DNA from 2 places in the Rhizobium sp. Pop5 genome. Region 1 is predicted to be linked to the other one. Evidence: predicted binding sites of a transcription regulator. Region 1 holds the regulator's gene; the other holds the start of a gene.
What was found. Region 1 encodes LexA, which represses DNA repair genes until DNA is damaged. Its sites were predicted from a motif close to TGTTCNNNNTGTGTTCNG; they were not measured.
Positions count from the first base shown of each region.

Region 2: uvrA (excinuclease ABC subunit UvrA) is a predicted target of LexA. The motif match lies at 2,381-2,398, and genes of this name have one in related genera.

Region 1 covers NZ_CP099399.1:1,533,492-1,541,548, forward strand. Annotated here, with positions in the region: gene lpxB (lipid-A-disaccharide synthase) at 1-9, shown strand, start outside; gene gltA (citrate synthase) at 40-1,329, opposite strand; gene NE852_RS09800 (ComEC/Rec2 family competence protein) at 1,620-4,049, shown strand; gene lexA (transcriptional repressor LexA) at 4,030-4,749, opposite strand; gene NE852_RS09810 (VOC family protein) at 4,947-5,840, shown strand; gene kdsA (3-deoxy-8-phosphooctulonate synthase) at 5,840-6,685, shown strand; gene eno (phosphopyruvate hydratase) at 6,827-8,057, shown strand, end outside.
Region 2 covers NZ_CP099399.1:1,644,221-1,652,277, reverse strand. Annotated here, with positions in the region: gene gyrA (DNA gyrase subunit A) at 1-753, opposite strand, end outside; gene NE852_RS10355 (MarC family protein) at 980-1,627, shown strand; gene NE852_RS10350 (single-stranded DNA-binding protein) at 1,720-2,238, opposite strand; gene uvrA (excinuclease ABC subunit UvrA) at 2,521-5,442, shown strand; gene NE852_RS10340 (N-acetyltransferase) at 5,439-5,900, shown strand; gene NE852_RS10335 (DUF72 domain-containing protein) at 5,925-6,731, shown strand; gene NE852_RS10330 (NAD(P)H-hydrate dehydratase) at 6,743-8,057, opposite strand, start outside.

The DNA.
Region 1 (8,057 bases):
CGTTTCTGACCGGGTTTTCTTTTTGTCTGGTTTCAGCGCTTAGCGCTTCGAAACCGGGATGTAATCGCGCTTCGGTTCGCCGACATAGAGCTGGCGCGGACGGCCGATGCGCTGTTCCGGATCCTCGATCATCTCGTTCCACTGCGCGATCCAGCCGACGGTGCGGGCGAGCGCGAAGAGCACGGTGAACATGGTCGTGGGGAAGCCCAGCGCCTTCAGCGTGATGCCGGAATAGAAGTCGATATTCGGATAGAGCTTCTTCTCGATGAAATATTCGTCGGTGAGCGCGATACGCTCCAGCTCCATCGCCACTTCGAGCAGCGGATCGTCCTTGATACCGAGTTCGCCGAGCACTTCATGCGTCGTCTTCTGCATGATCTTGGCGCGCGGATCGTAGTTCTTGTAGACGCGGTGACCGAAGCCCATCAGGCGGAACGGATCGTTCTTGTCCTTGGCGCGGGCGATATATTCCGGAATGTGGTCGACCGTGCCGATCTCATTCAGCATGTTGAGCGCTGCTTCATTGGCGCCACCGTGAGCGGGGCCCCAGAGGCAGGCGATGCCGGCGGCGATGCAGGCGAACGGATTGGCGCCCGACGAACCGGCGAGGCGGACGGTCGAGGTCGAGGCGTTCTGCTCGTGGTCGGCATGCAGGATGAAGATGCGGTCCATGGCGCGGGCAAGCACCGGATTGACCACATATTCCTCGCAAGGAACGGCAAAGCACATGCGCAGGAAGTTCGACGCATAGTCGAGGTCGTTCTTCGGGTAAACGAAGGGCTGGCCGATATGGTACTTGTAGGCCATGGCGGCAAGCGTCGGCATCTTGGCGATCATGCGCAGGCTGGCGACCATGCGCTGGTGCGGATCGGTGATGTCGGTGGAGTCGTGATAGAAGGCCGACAGCGCGCCGACGCAGCCGCACATGACCGCCATCGGATGCGCATCGCGGCGGAAGCCGGTGAAGAAGCGGCTCATCTGCTCGTGCACCATGGTGTGGTGCGTGACGCGGTAATCGAAATCCTTCTTCTGCGCGGCCGTCGGCAGTTCGCCGTAGAGAAGCAGGTAGCAGACCTCGAGGAAGTCGCCATGCTCGGCGAGCTGCTCGATCGGATAGCCGCGATGCAGCAGAACGCCTTCGTCGCCGTCGATGTAGGTGATTTTCGATTCACAGGATGCGGTCGAGGTGAAACCCGGATCGTACGTGAAGGAAGCGGTGTTCTTGTACAGGGCACCGATATCGATGACGCTTGGGCCGATCGTGCCGCTTTTGACGGCAAGGTCGACTGATTTGTCACCGATTTTTATTGTAGCGCTTTGATCCGTCATGCTGATCCTCCGAAATGTCGGTAGCGCCTTAAAAGCGCCATAGGGGTTAAGCGTCCTCACCGATAGCTATATGATCGCGAAGCTAATGCCAAGTTACTGTGACGGCATTTTGTGCATTGCGGCATCACCTTTTAGGCACTGCAGCGATGAGCCGCACGCATAGCGGAAGCCGATGATTCAACTGGATTTTTGGCGCTCCCGATTTTCCCTCATATTTCAATCGATTATTCTTGCCGGATTTGATTGGAGGTTGCATTCTGGCTACCTCCGCGGGAGATCTCGGGCGACACATGCAGGAATTGACAACAGTCGAAATAAGGCCGGAAACAGATGCCCGCGCTGCCGATTCCTTGGGCTTTTCTCCGCATGCCGTGCCGACGCAGCCGGCAAGAACGCAGTTGGCCACGCCCTTGCGCTACCGGCTGCCGGTCGAAGCTTCGCGATCGCTGCGTGCCGGCATTGGTATGCTGGGCGAGGAGGTGGATCATGGTCGCCTGCTGCTGTTCTCTCCGGTTTTCATCGGTGCAGGCGCAGCCTTCTGGTTTCTGGCGGCATCGGACATGCCGATGGTCGCCTCGCTCGTCTGCCTGCTGGTCCTGACGGTCATGGTCTTCGTCGTGGGCAGCAGCAGAGTTGCATTGCGGGCGACGCTGCTTGCGCTTGCGCTCGTGATTTGCGGCATGCTCTCGGCGCAGTTCGAGACATGGCGAGCCTCGACGGTAATCCTCGATTCATCTGTGACGACGACCGTGACCGGCCGCGTCGAGCGGCGCGAAGGCGATGGTCGCGGGCGATGGCGCTACATTCTTGCCGTCAGCGACACCGAGGCACCGGAGGTGAAGCGGCCGCCGGAGCGCATAACCGCGATCGTCCGCGGTGCGGATGTTCCCTTCGAGATCGGTGACATCATATCAGGCAGGGCTCGGCTGACACCGCCGGCAGGCCCGGCGCTTCCCGAGCTCAACGATTTCTCCTTCGGAGCCTACTTCGATGGCATCGGCGCGAATGGTTTCTTCTACGGCGCGCCGACGAAGGTCGATGCGCAAGCGGAGCCGGAAAGCGCCGGATCGATATCGGACGCTCTGCTCGAATGGCTATACCGGTTGCGCAGCGGCATCGGCGACCGCATACGGCTGGTCTTGCCCGGCGATACCGGCGCCTTTGCTGCCTCTCTTGTCACTGATGAGAGACGTGCGATCTCGGATGAGACGACGGAGGCGCTCCGGCAGTCCGGCCTTGCCCATATCGTTGCCATCTCTGGTCTCAACATGGCATTGTCGGCCGGCATCTTCTTTGTCGGACTGCGCGTCATCCTCAGCCTGCTTCCGAGCATTGCCCAGGCTTGGCCGACAAAGAAAATCGCCGCAGCCGGTGCGCTTGCCGCCGTAACAGCCTACTATTTGATCTCCGGCTTCGCGGTCTCTGCCGAACGCGCCTTCATCATGATGGCGATCATGCTGATTGCCGTATTCTTCGACCGGCCGTCGATCAGCCTGAGAAACGTGGCCCTATCAGCTCTCGTAATCCTGTCGATCTCGCCGTCGGAAGTGCTGGGACCGAGCTTCCAGATGTCCTTTGCGGCAACGCTTGCCCTGGTTGCCGGCTACGATCTCTGGAAAAGGCGATCGATGCGGGAGAATGCGTTTGCCAAGCTGCCGGTCATGAAGCCCGTCTTCGTGGTCGGAGGCTTCTTTGGCGGCATCTTCCTGACCTCGCTCATTGGCGGTCTATCGACCGCACTGTTTTCGATCGAGCATTTCCATCGGCTGACTGCCTATGGACTTCCGGCGAACCTTGCGGCCATGCCAGTCATCTCCTGCATTGTCATGCCATTCGGAATGATGGCGATGCTGCTGATGCCCTTTGGCCTCGACGGTCCGTTTTGGCAGGTCGCAGGCTTCGGCCTTGAGCTGGTGATGAAGATCGCCAAGACGGTATCGGGTTGGGGCGGTGATATCGGCGTCGGCCGCTTGCCCGGCTGGTATTTCGCCGTGGCGGTTGCGGGCTTCCTGCTCATGATGCTGCTGCGCACCCGGCTGCGCCATATCGGCACCGCCATTATCGCGGCTTCGACGCTGACCCTGATCGTCCTGCCGGTCCCCCGATCGCCTGATCTGGTGATTTCGGAAGATGGCGGACTTGTCGCGATCGCCGAGAGGGCGGCATTGGCCTCCAATCGTGAAAGGCCGCCGGATTTCATCTTCGACCAGTGGCAGAGAGCACTTGTCCTGCCGACCCACTATCCGCCGAAGATGCTGGACGGCCCCGCCATTCCCGAGGGAGACGGTCGTCGCGTCAGGCTTTCCGGCGATCAGCAGGACGAAGCGAGGGTCGCGATGCGGGCGGCGGCGACCGGTGGTGAAACAAACCGCTTTTCCTGCGTGAAGAAGGCCTGGTGCGTATCGCGACTTGGCAATGGAAAAGTCGTGACCGTCATCGACAATGCCGCCTATCTCGGCCCCGCCTGCGATGCCGCCGATATCATCGTGACTTCGGTACGGCTGCGTTTCGATCGCTGCCGCACAGGCGCATCACTCTTCACCGGTGAAACGCTGCGCAGGACTGGCTCCCTCGAGCTGCGCTTTACGGATGGCGGCCTTGAAGTCGCGACCGCATTCGACACCTTGTCGAGGCCATGGATGCGCCATCGCGCCTATGACTGGCGCAGCGACAGCTTTACCGATTCCGGCACAGCCGATGTCAATGATAGCGGCGGATAAGGCCGACGAGTTTGCCTTGAACCTTGACCCGATCCGGCCCGAAGATACGGGTCTCGTAAGCCGGGTTGGCCGCTTCCAGTGCGATCGAGGCGCCCTTGCGGCGGAAGCGCTTGAGCGTCGCTTCCTCGTCGTCGACGAGAGCGACGACGATGTCGCCGGGGCTGGCGGTGCTGCCGTTGCGGATGATCACGGTGTCGCCGTCGAAGATGCCGGCGTCGATCATCGAATCGCCCTTGACCTCCAGCGCATAATGTTCGCCAGAACCGAGCATGTCGGCCGGAACGACGATGTCATGCGTGTTGTTCTGGATAGCCGAAATCGGAACGCCGGCGGCGATTCGCCCCATGACGGGCACGGAGATCGAGTTACCATTGTCGGCGACGGGCTTTACCGAAGCAGGAGCGGCGACCGGCTGGGGCTTGCCGAGGCTGCCTTCGATGACGCTCGGCGAAAAGCCGCGCCGGGGCTGAATGCTGGGGCTGTAGGCTTCCGGAAGCTTGATGACCTCGAGAGCGCGAGCACGGTTCGGTAGGCGGCGAATGAAACCTCGCTCCTCGAGTGCGGTAATCAGGCGGTGGATGCCGGATTTGGAGGCCAGGTCCAGGGCATCCTTCATCTCGTCGAAAGACGGTGGAACGCCGGATTCCTTCATGCGCTCATGAATGAAAAGGAGAAGCTCCTGTTGTTTGCGCGTGAGCATCGACGTCAGACCCCGTGATTGAAACAAATCCAGAACGGACACTATATGTTCCATATGTGTTCCGCAAGTAGCTAAATTTCCGTAAAACTTCGCATCAACTCGTTGAGATTTTTATTTTCATAGCCCAATCGGCAGGCAATCTTGAATTCAGATGATCGCTGCTGCACATCTCTAGCCATTTCAGGGAGAGGGATATCATGAACGAGCGCTCCGCCACGCCGCACCCGCTGGACCATGTCGTGCTTCCCGTCGTCAATATCGACCTGGCGCGCGAGAGGCTCGGCAAGCTCGGCTTCACCGTCGCCGCCGATGCCCGTCATCCCTTCGGGACGGAAAACGCCTGCGTCTTCTTTGCCGACAAAACCTATCTGGAGCCGCTCGGCGTCGCGAGCGTCGAGGAGAGCGACGCATCAGCGCGAAAAGGCAATGTCTTCACCGCCCGCAACCAGGCCTTCCGCTTCCGCTGCGGAGACGAGGGGCTTTCGGCAATCGTCTTCGCCACGGAAGATTCTGCCCGCGACCATGAGAAGTTCGCCAGCACGGGATCGAGCGCCGGCGAGATGCTGGAGTTCAGCCGGCCGATGAAGATGCCGGATGGTTCCGAGAGCGTCGGCAGCTTCAAATTGGCCTTCGCGGGCGATCTGCGTGCGCCCGATCTCTTGCTCTTCACCTGTCAGCGCATCAACCCGCTTCCCGCCGATCGTGATGCGCTGGAGAAACATGCCAATGGCGTCACCGGCATTGCCGAGGTGGCGCTTTGTGCGCCGGAACCAGCCACGTTCGGCCCGTTCGTCAGCCTTGCCGCTGCGCAGTCGGCAATTGAGAAAACCGGTTTTGGCGTCAAGATCGCGGCGTCGAATGCGAGAATCAGCCTGATGACGCCGGAAGGGCTGGAAGCCTATTTCGAGATTGCCGTCTCGCCCGCCGAGCGGGGGCTGCGCGGCCGGGCGATCCTCTTCAATGTCGGCGATCTTGCCGTGACAGAAGCGCATTTGGCTGCTAACGGGGTGACCTACACACGCAAGAACAATCGCATTCTGGTGAAGCCCGCGCCCGGCCAGGGCACGCTCTTCGCCTTCGAGGAAAGATGATGAGCACCAATACGAATTCCGAAGTCAAGATCGGCCAAGGCGACGCTCAGGTCACCTTTTCCAATACCGGCCGCCTGTCGCTGATCGCCGGGCCCTGCCAGATGGAGAGCCGCGATCACGCCTTCATGGTGGCGGGCACGCTGAAGGAGCTTTGCGGAAAGCTCGGCATCGGCCTCGTCTACAAGAGCTCGTTCGACAAGGCGAACCGTACCTCGCTCTCGGCCGAACGCGGCATCGGGCTTGAAAAGGGCATGGAGATCTTTGCTGACCTGAAGAAGGAATTCGGCTTTCCCGTCCTGACCGACGTCCATACCGCCGAGCAATGCGCGGAGGTGGCAAAGACCGTCGACGTCCTTCAGATCCCGGCCTTCCTCTGCCGGCAGACCGACCTTCTCATTGCCGCCGCTAAAACCGGCCGCGTCGTCAACGTCAAGAAGGGCCAGTTCCTCGCGCCCTGGGATATGAAGAACGTCCTGAAGAAGCTGAACGCCAGCGGCAATCCGAACGTGCTTCTGTGTGAGCGCGGCGCTTCTTTCGGCTATAACACGCTGGTCTCCGACATGCGTTCGCTGCCGATCATGGCGGCGATGGGCGCGCCTGTGGTTTTCGATGCCACCCATTCCGTGGCGCAGCCGGGCGGGCAGGGCGATTCCTCCGGCGGTCAGCGGGAATTCGTCGAAACGCTGGCGCGTGCGGCGGTGGCTGCCGGCATCGCGGGCGTCTTCCTCGAAACTCATCAGGATCCGGACAATGCGCCTTCCGATGGCCCGAACATGGTCTATCTCAAGGATATGCCGCGACTCCTCGAAAAGCTGCTTGCCTTCGACGCCGTCGCCAAGAGCTGACAGTCAAAGGCCTGACATGATCGTGCTATAGCCACGATTGGATACGCAATCGAAGGTGCCGTCATGCAGCATTGTAATTTGCGCACCTTCGATTAAGACAGGTTTCGAACGATTTATCACCCACCCGAGCAGGAAGAACCCATGACTGCAATCACCGATATCATTGCCCGCGAGATTCTTGATAGCCGTGGCAACCCCACCGTCGAAGTCGATGTCTATCTCGAAGACGGCAGCATGGGCCGCGCGGCGGTTCCCTCGGGCGCTTCGACGGGCGCGCATGAGGCGGTCGAGCTGCGCGACGGCGGCAAGCGCTACCTCGGCAAGGGCGTCCAGAAGGCGGTCGATGCCGCCAACACCGAGATCTTCGACGCGATCGGCGGTATCGACGCCGAAAACCAGATCCAGATCGACAGCATCATGATCGAGCTTGACGGCACGCCGAACAAGTCGCGCCTCGGCGCCAACGCCATCCTCGGCGTCTCGCTCGCTGTCGCCAAGGCTGCCGCCCAGGCTTCCGGCCTGCCGCTCTATCGTTATGTCGGCGGCGCTTCCGCAAGCCTGCTGCCGGTGCCGATGATGAACATCATCAATGGCGGCGCTCATGCCGACAATCCGATCGACTTCCAGGAATTCATGATCCTGCCAGTCGGCGCCGATACGATCGCCGAAGCCGTGCGCATGGGTTCGGAAGTCTTCCACACGCTCCGCAAGGAACTTGCGTCACAGGGCCACAACACCAACGTCGGCGACGAAGGCGGTTTCGCACCAGGCCTGAAGAGCGCTTCGGAAGCCCTCGACTTCATCGTGAAGTCGGTCGAAAAAGCCGGCTACAAGCCGGGCGAGGACATCTACCTCGGCCTCGATTGCGCCTCGACAGAATTCTTCAAGGACGGCAAGTATGTTCTCGAAGGTGAAGGCCGCACGCTCGAGCCGGGCGCCATGGCCGAATATCTGGCCGAACTCGCCGCCAAGTACCCGATCATCTCGATCGAAGACGGCATGGCCGAAGACGACTGGGACGGCTGGAAGACGCTGACCGACCTCATCGGCAAGAAGACGCAGCTCGTCGGCGACGATCTCTTCGTCACCAACTCTGCCCGCCTTCGCGACGGCATCCGCATGGGCGTGGCCAACTCGATCCTCGTCAAGGTCAACCAGATCGGCTCGCTGACGGAAACGCTCGACGCGGTCAACACGGCGCACAAGGCTGCCTATACGGCCGTCATGTCTCACCGTTCCGGCGAAACGGAAGATTCGACCATTGCCGATCTCGCGGTTGCCACCAACTGCGGCCAGATCAAGACCGGCTCGCTGTCGCGTTCCGACCGTCTTGCCAAGTACAATCAGCTGATCCGTATCGAGGAAGGCCTCG
Region 2 (8,057 bases), 110 kb from region 1:
GCGCATGATGACCGAGCCGCGGCCGGTCTCATAGGCGGAGCGAATGCCGGCGCGGCCGAGGATCTTCGCGCCCGTCGGGAAATCGGGGCCTGGAATGATCTGCATCAGCTCCGGCAGCTCGATTGCCGGATCGTTGATCAGCGCGATGCAGCCGTCGATGACTTCCGACAGGTTATGCGGCGGGATGTTGGTCGCCATGCCGACGGCGATACCGCCGGCGCCGTTGACGAGCAGGTTCGGGAACTTGGCGGGAACCACGACCGGCTCGGAGAGCGTGCCGTCATAGTTGTCGCGGAAGTCGACGGTTTCCTTGTCGAGATCGTCGAGCAGCGAATGAGCGGCCTTTTCGAGCCGGCATTCGGTGTAACGTTCAGCCGCCGGCGGATCGCCGTCGACGGAGCCGAAATTGCCCTGGCCGTCGATCAGCGGCAGCCTGAGCGACCAGGGCTGTGCCATGCGGGCAAGCGCGTCATAGATCGCGGCATTGCCGTGCGGATGGTATTTACCCATCACGTCACCGGTGACGCGGGCGCATTTGACGTATTTCTTGTTCCAGTCGATGCCGAGCTCGGACATGCCGTAGAGGATGCGCCGGTGCACGGGCTTCAGGCCGTCGCGCACGTCAGGCAGCGCGCGGCTGACGATGACGCTCATGGCGTAATCGAGATACGACCGCTGCATTTCCTCCATGATGGAGATGGGCTCGATGCCTGGCGGGAGCTTCCCGCCGCCGGGGGGTGTTTGCTCAGTCAAAACAGATCACGATCTCTTCTAGAATCACTTGAAGATTTATAGCGGAAAGCCTGTTCCCGCGCCAATTTCACACAGCGTTTTGAACAGGCTTTTGCGGCTTAAAAAGGGTAAAACATGCGGTTTGCGCGGCTGGACCCGAAGATCCGCCGCGGCGTATTTGCCAAATCAGAATCCCCGCTTCACAATCACGAAAACCCAGCCATGCATATGGGGTTCAGGAGAGACGATGGCAAGCGCCGACCAACTGATCAACGCCTTCACGACGCTTATCGTCACTATCGATCCGCCGGGGCTCGCACCCATCTTCCTGGGGCTGACGACGGGCATGAGCCGAGCCGAGCGCACGCAAGTGGCGCTACGCGGCTCGACCATCGCCTTCATCATCCTGGCCGTCTTCGCCCTGTTCGGTGCAGGCGTGCTTGGCGTGCTCGGGATCTCGATCGGCGCTTTCCGCGTCGCCGGCGGTCTTCTGCTCTTCTGGATCGCGTTCGAGATGGTCTTCGAGAGACGGCAGGAGCGCAAGGAGAAGGCCTCGGAGGTGGCCGTCACCAAGGACCATATCGAAAATATCGCCGTCTTCCCCCTCGCCCTGCCGCTGATTGCCGGCCCCGGCGCGATCTCGGCAACGATCCTGCTTGCCGGCACGCTGGCGACCACCGTGGAAAAAGCGCAGTTCATCGCCGTCATCGCCGCCAACCTGTTGCTGACGTTGCTGATGCTGCTGGTCGCAGAGAGGCTCGACCGTTTCCTCGGCGTTACCGGCCGGGCCATCCTGACGCGGCTTCTCGGCGTCATTCTCGCCGCGCTCGCCGTGCAATTCGTCGTCGACGGCGCGAAAGCAGCGCTCAATCTCATCAGCGCGACGCCGCACTGAAAAAGCGCGGTTGCCGCGAGATCAAAGAAAAAGAGCATGACGCCCGCAAAGACGTCATGCTCTCTGGTACTCGTAAAGCCAGTAACGGCCGATCAGAACGGAATGTCGTCGTCGAGATCGCGCGAGAAGTTGCCGCCGCCACCGCCGCCACGGTTTGATGATGAGGACGATGACGGGGCGCCGTAATCGTCGCCATAATCGTTGTTGCTGCTACCACCGCGGCCGCCGCTGAAGCCGGAGCTTGCACCGCCGCCATCGCCGCGGCCGTCGAGCATCGTCAGCGTCGAGCTGAAGCCCTGCAGCACGACTTCCGTCGAGTAGCGGTCCTGGCCCTGCTGATCCTGCCACTTGCGGGTCTGCAGCTGGCCTTCGATATAGAGCTTGGCGCCCTTCTTCACATATTGCTCGACAACCTTGCAGAGGCCTTCGTTAAAGACGACGACAGTGTGCCATTCGGTCTTTTCGCGGCGCTCGCCCGAATTACGGTCGCGCCAGGTCTCCGAGGTCGCGATACGAAGATTGGCGATCGGCCGGCCATCCTGAGTACGGCGGATTTCGGGGTCTGCACCCACGTTTCCAACCAGAATTACCTTGTTTACGCTACCAGCCATGCTTTTCACCCTGCCTGCCGCCCTGCCCGGCGGCGTTAATCGATCACCGCACCTTAAACCATAGGGACCGCCGATGCGCGTGAACGGTCTTTAATCCACATGTTTATCCCATCAGAAAGCCGCATGCATTCATCAGGAATTTTGTTCTTTATTTGTTCTAATTTATCCGTATGATCCTGTCAACAGAATCGAAAACCTTGAGCCTTCCAGGATATTCAGCCTCGACTCGCCGGTCGGCATCACTAAATAAGGGCTGTTATCCAGAAAACCAAAGCAGAGACGATGAGCGAACTGAAGACGATCTCCATCCGCGGCGCGCGCGAGCACAATCTGAAGGGCATCGATCTCGATCTGCCGCGCAACAAGCTGATCGTGATGACCGGTCTTTCGGGTTCCGGCAAATCCTCGCTCGCCTTCGACACGATCTATGCCGAAGGCCAGCGGCGCTATGTCGAAAGCCTGTCGGCCTATGCCCGTCAGTTCCTCGAAATGATGCAGAAGCCCGATGTCGACCAGATCGACGGACTGTCGCCGGCGATCTCGATCGAGCAGAAGACCACATCGCGCAACCCGCGCTCGACGGTCGGCACCGTCACCGAGATCTACGACTATATGCGCCTGCTTTTTGCCCGCGTCGGCGTTCCCTATTCGCCGGCGACGGGCCTGCCGATCGAAAGCCAGACCGTCAGCCAGATGGTCGACCGCATTCTCGATTTCGGCGAGGGAACCCGTCTTTACATCCTCGCGCCGCTCGTGCGCGGACGCAAGGGCGAATACAAGAAAGAACTGGCGGAGCTGATGAAGAAGGGCTTCCAGCGCGTCAAGGTCGACGGCCAGTTCTACGAGATTGCCGAGGCGCCTGTTCTCGACAAGAAATACAAGCACGACATCGACGTGGTGGTCGACCGCATCGTCGTGCGCTCCGACGTCTCGGCGCGCCTCGCCGACAGCCTGGAAACCAGCCTGAAGCTTGCAGACGGGCTGGCGGTCGCCGAATTCGCCGACAAGCCGCTGCCGCCGGAAGAGACGGCGGCCGGCGGCTCGGCCAACAAGTCGCTGAACGAAACGCATGAGCGCGTACTGTTTTCGGAGAAGTTCGCCTGCCCGGTCTCGGGCTTCACCATTCCGGAGATCGAGCCCAGGCTGTTTTCCTTCAACAATCCCTTCGGCGCCTGCCCCACCTGCGACGGCCTCGGGGCGCAGCAGAAGATCGACGCCGATCTGATCGTGCCCGAGCCCGAGCGGACGTTGCGCGACGGGGCGATCGCCCCCTGGGCCAAGTCGACGTCGCCCTATTACAACCAGACGCTGGAAGCACTCGGCAAACATTACGGCTTCAAGCTCGGGACCCGCTGGAACGATCTGTCCGACCAAGCCAAGGACGTCATCCTCAACGGCACCGACGACAAGATCGAGTTCCACTACGCCGACGGCGCGCGCTCCTATACGACCCACAAGAATTTCGAAGGTATTATCACCAATCTCGAGCGCCGCTGGAAGGAAACGGATTCGGCTTGGGCGCGCGAGGATATCGAGCGCTTCATGTCGGCCGCTCCCTGCCCGGCCTGCAACGGCTATCGCCTGAAGCCGGAAGCGCTCGCCGTGAAGATCAACAAGCTGCATATCGGCGAAGTCACGGAGATGTCGATCCGCATCGCACGCGACTGGTTCGAGGCGCTGCCGGCGACCTTCAACGCCAAGCAGAACGAAATCGCCGTGCGCATTCTCAAGGAGATCCGCGACCGGTTGCGCTTCCTCAACGATGTCGGCCTGGAATATCTCAGCCTGTCGCGCAACTCAGGCACCTTGTCAGGCGGCGAAAGCCAGCGCATCCGTCTTGCGTCGCAGATCGGCTCGGGATTGACGGGCGTGCTCTACGTGCTCGACGAACCGTCGATCGGCCTGCATCAGAGGGACAATGCCCGGCTGCTCGACACGCTGAAGCACCTGCGCGACATCGGCAATACCGTCATTGTCGTCGAACATGACGAGGATGCGATCCTGACGGCCGACGACGTGGTCGATATCGGCCCGGCGGCCGGCATTCACGGCGGCCAGATCATCGCGCACGGCACGCCGCAGGATATCATGGCCAATCCGAAGTCGCTGACCGGCAAATATCTCTCGGGCGAACTCGGCGTTCCCGTTCCCGATGAGCGCCGTAAGCCGAAGAAGGGCCGCGAGATCAAGGTGATCGGCGCGCGCGGCAACAATCTGAAGAATGTCACGGCCTCGATTCCGCTCGGCGTGTTCACGGCGGTGACCGGCGTTTCCGGCGGCGGCAAATCCACCTTCCTGATCGAGACGCTTTATAAGTCGGCGGCACGCCGTGTGATGGGCGCGCGTGAAATTCCTGCTGACCACGACCGGATCGACGGTTTCGAGCATATCGACAAGGTGATCGATATCGACCAGTCGCCGATCGGCCGCACGCCGCGCTCGAACCCCGCGACCTATACCGGTGCCTTCACGCCGATCCGAGACTGGTTCGCCGGCCTGCCGGAAGCCAAGGCGCGCGGCTATCAGCCCGGCCGTTTCTCCTTCAACGTCAAGGGCGGACGCTGCGAGGCCTGCCAGGGCGACGGCGTCATCAAGATCGAGATGCATTTCCTGCCCGATGTCTACGTCACCTGCGACGTCTGCCACGGCAAGCGCTATAACAGGGAAACTCTCGACGTCACTTTCAAGCAGAAGTCGATCGCCGACGTGCTCGACATGACGGTGGAGGAAGGCGTCGACTTCTTCGCAGCGGTGCCTGCCGTGCGCGACAAGTTGCAATCGCTGAAAGATGTCGGTCTCGGCTATATCAAGGTCGGCCAGCAGGCCAATACACTCTCGGGCGGCGAAGCGCAGCGCGTCAAGCTCGCCAAGGAACTGTCGAAACGCTCGACGGGACGCACGCTCTACATTCTCGACGAACCGACGACCGGCCTGCATTTCCACGACGTCGCCAAGCTGCTCGAAATGCTGCACGAACTGGTCAACCAGGGCAATTCGGTCGTGGTGATCGAGCATAATCTCGAAGTCATCAAGACGGCCGACTGGATCCTCGACTTCGGGCCCGAAGGCGGCGATGGCGGCGGCGAGATCGTGGCTGTCGGCACGCCGGAGACGATCGTCAAGGAGAAGCGCTCCTACACCGGGCAGTTCCTCAAGGAGTTGCTGGAACGGCGGCCGGCCAAGAAGGCGGTCGCGGCGGAATGACGATGAGGCTGGCGTCGCCCGATGATCTGGAAATGATCGCGACGCTGACGTCAGCCGCCTATCGGCCCTATACCGAACTTCTCGGCGCTCCGCCGATCCCGGTGACCGAGGACCATGCGCTGCGGATCGAACGCGGCGAGGTTCGGCTGCGTGACATCGGCGGCGATATTGTGGGTCTTCTGGTCGTCGAGCGGCACGCCGATCACCTCATGCTGTTCAGCATTGCGGTCTCGCCGGCCTTTCAAGGGGCCGGACATGGGCTTGCGATGCTGCGCTGGCTGGAGGGCAAGGCGCGGGAATGGGCCATGCCGGAAATCCGGCTCTATTCGAATGCCCGAATGGAACGGAATATCGCGCTTTATCGCACATTCGGATTTCAGGAAACGGGTCGCCGGCCGAACCCTTATCGGCCAGGATGGACGCTCGTCGACATGACGAAAGAGATCGATGTGGCCTGAACGGCCGCCAACAGGGAGGACGACATGACGAAATCCGGCACTATCCGCACCGGCATCGGCGGCTGGACCTTCGAGCCCTGGCGCGGGCATTTCTTTCCCGACGACCTGAAACAGAAGGACGAGCTGCATTATGCCAGCCGCCAGTTGAAGGTCATCGAGGTCAACGGCACCTATTACAGCACGCAAAAGCCTGCGGTCTTTGCGAAATGGGCGGCGGATGTGCCCGACGGTTTCATCTTTTCGCTGAAGGCGACGCGCTTCGTCACCAATCGCCGGGTGCTCGCCGAGGCCGGTGAATCGATGGAGCGGTTCCTGACCTCGGGCATCAGCGAACTCGGCGCCCATCTTGGACCGCTGCTTTGGCAGTTCGCGCCGACCAAGAAGTTCGATGCGGAAGATTTCGAAGCCTTCCTGAAGTTGCTGCCGGCAAAACAGGACGGGCTGGCGCTGCGCCATGTGGTCGAGGTGCGGCACGATTCCTTCAAGGTGCCGGAGTTCGTCGCGCTGCTCGCGAAATACGGCGTGGCGCCGGTCTGCGCCGAACATTTCGAATATCCGATGATTGCCGACGTCACGGCCGATTTCGTCTATTCCAGGCTGCAGAAGGGATCGGACGAAATTGCGACCTGCTATCCCGAAAGGGAGCTGAAGGCTTGGGCAAACCGGCTCGAGACCTGGGCTGAAGGCAAGGTCCCCGATGACCTGCCGCTGATCGACGGGGATCGCAAGGTGAAGGCCGAACCGCGCGACGTCTTCGCCTTCATGATCCATGAGGGCAAGGTCAACGCGCCACATGGGGCGATCGCCCTGCAGCAGGCGCTGGAGAAATAAGTGACACGAGGCTAAAACGGCAATACCTCGGCTGCAAGCTCTTCCGCCGTCAGCCCCTTGCCGACGCGACGGGCGGCCTCTCCATGCAGCCAGACGCCGGCGGCCGCGGCCTCGAAGGCGGGCAGCCCCTGGGCGAGCAACCCGCCGATAATGCCGGCGAGTACGTCGCCGGAACCAGCGGTGGCAAGCCAGGCCGGAGCATTGGTGTTGATAAGCGCGCGACCGTCAGGCGAGGCAATGACGGTATCGGCCCCTTTATAGACGATCGCTGCATTGGCGCGGCGGGCGGCGGCTACTGCCTTGTCCACTTTCCCGAGCGCATCGTCGGCGGCGATATCAGGAAAGAGCCGCGCGAATTCGCCCTCGTGCGGCGTCAGCACCAGGCGCAGCTCTCCCCGGAACAGATCAAAAAGCTGCTGCGGACCGTCCTTGAACGAGGAGATCCCGTCGGCATCGAGCACGAGCCGGCGTTCCCGGAGCGCCGAGACGAAACCGCGCGCCCTTGCGCCAACGCCGAAACCGGGACCGAGGACGAACGTCTGCAGCCGCTTGTCGGAAAGCCAGTCTGCAAGCTCGGCCTCGCCGTCGACGGCATGCAGCATAACCGCGGTGAGATGCGCGGCGTTGGCGGCCATCGCGGCGCGAGGAGCTGCGATCGTCACCAGGCCGGCACCGATCTTCAGGCCTGAGATCGCCGACATGCGTGCGGCGCCCGTCTTGTCGGCTTCGCCTGAGAAGACGACCAAATGGCCGCGCTTGTATTTGTGGGTTTCGAGCTGCTCGGCCGGCAGCACGCCTTTCCACGCCTCAGGCGTGTTCTCGGCAATGGCGCCGCTCGCCTCGGCCCTGACGATGCGGGCGGGAATGCCGATGTCGAAGACCTCCAGTTGACCGCAAAGCTCCCTGCCCGGCATCAGAAGATGGCCCGGCTTGCGCGTCATGAAGGTGATGGTGTTATGCGCCCGGAAGGCGGCCCCCAGCACCCTGCCGGTGCGGCCATCAAGGCCGGAGGGCAGATCGATGGCGAGCACCGGAATACCCGCCTCGGCGACACGGGCAATCAGCGTGCGCACCTCCGCCGGCACCTCGCGGCCGAGCCCCGCCCCGAACAGGCCGTCAATGGCGACGTCACCGTCTACGGGCCGATAGCGGCCGAGTTCCTGCGCTTGGAGCGAGCAGCCGGCGTGGGCGCGCGCGGCGTCGCCTTTCAGCCTGGCGGGGTCTCCGAGATGAAAAAGCGCAACCGCCGCCCCGCTCTCCTGCAAATGTCTTGCGGCGACATAGGCGTCGCCGCCATTGTTGCCGGGGCCGCAGAAAACGACGAAC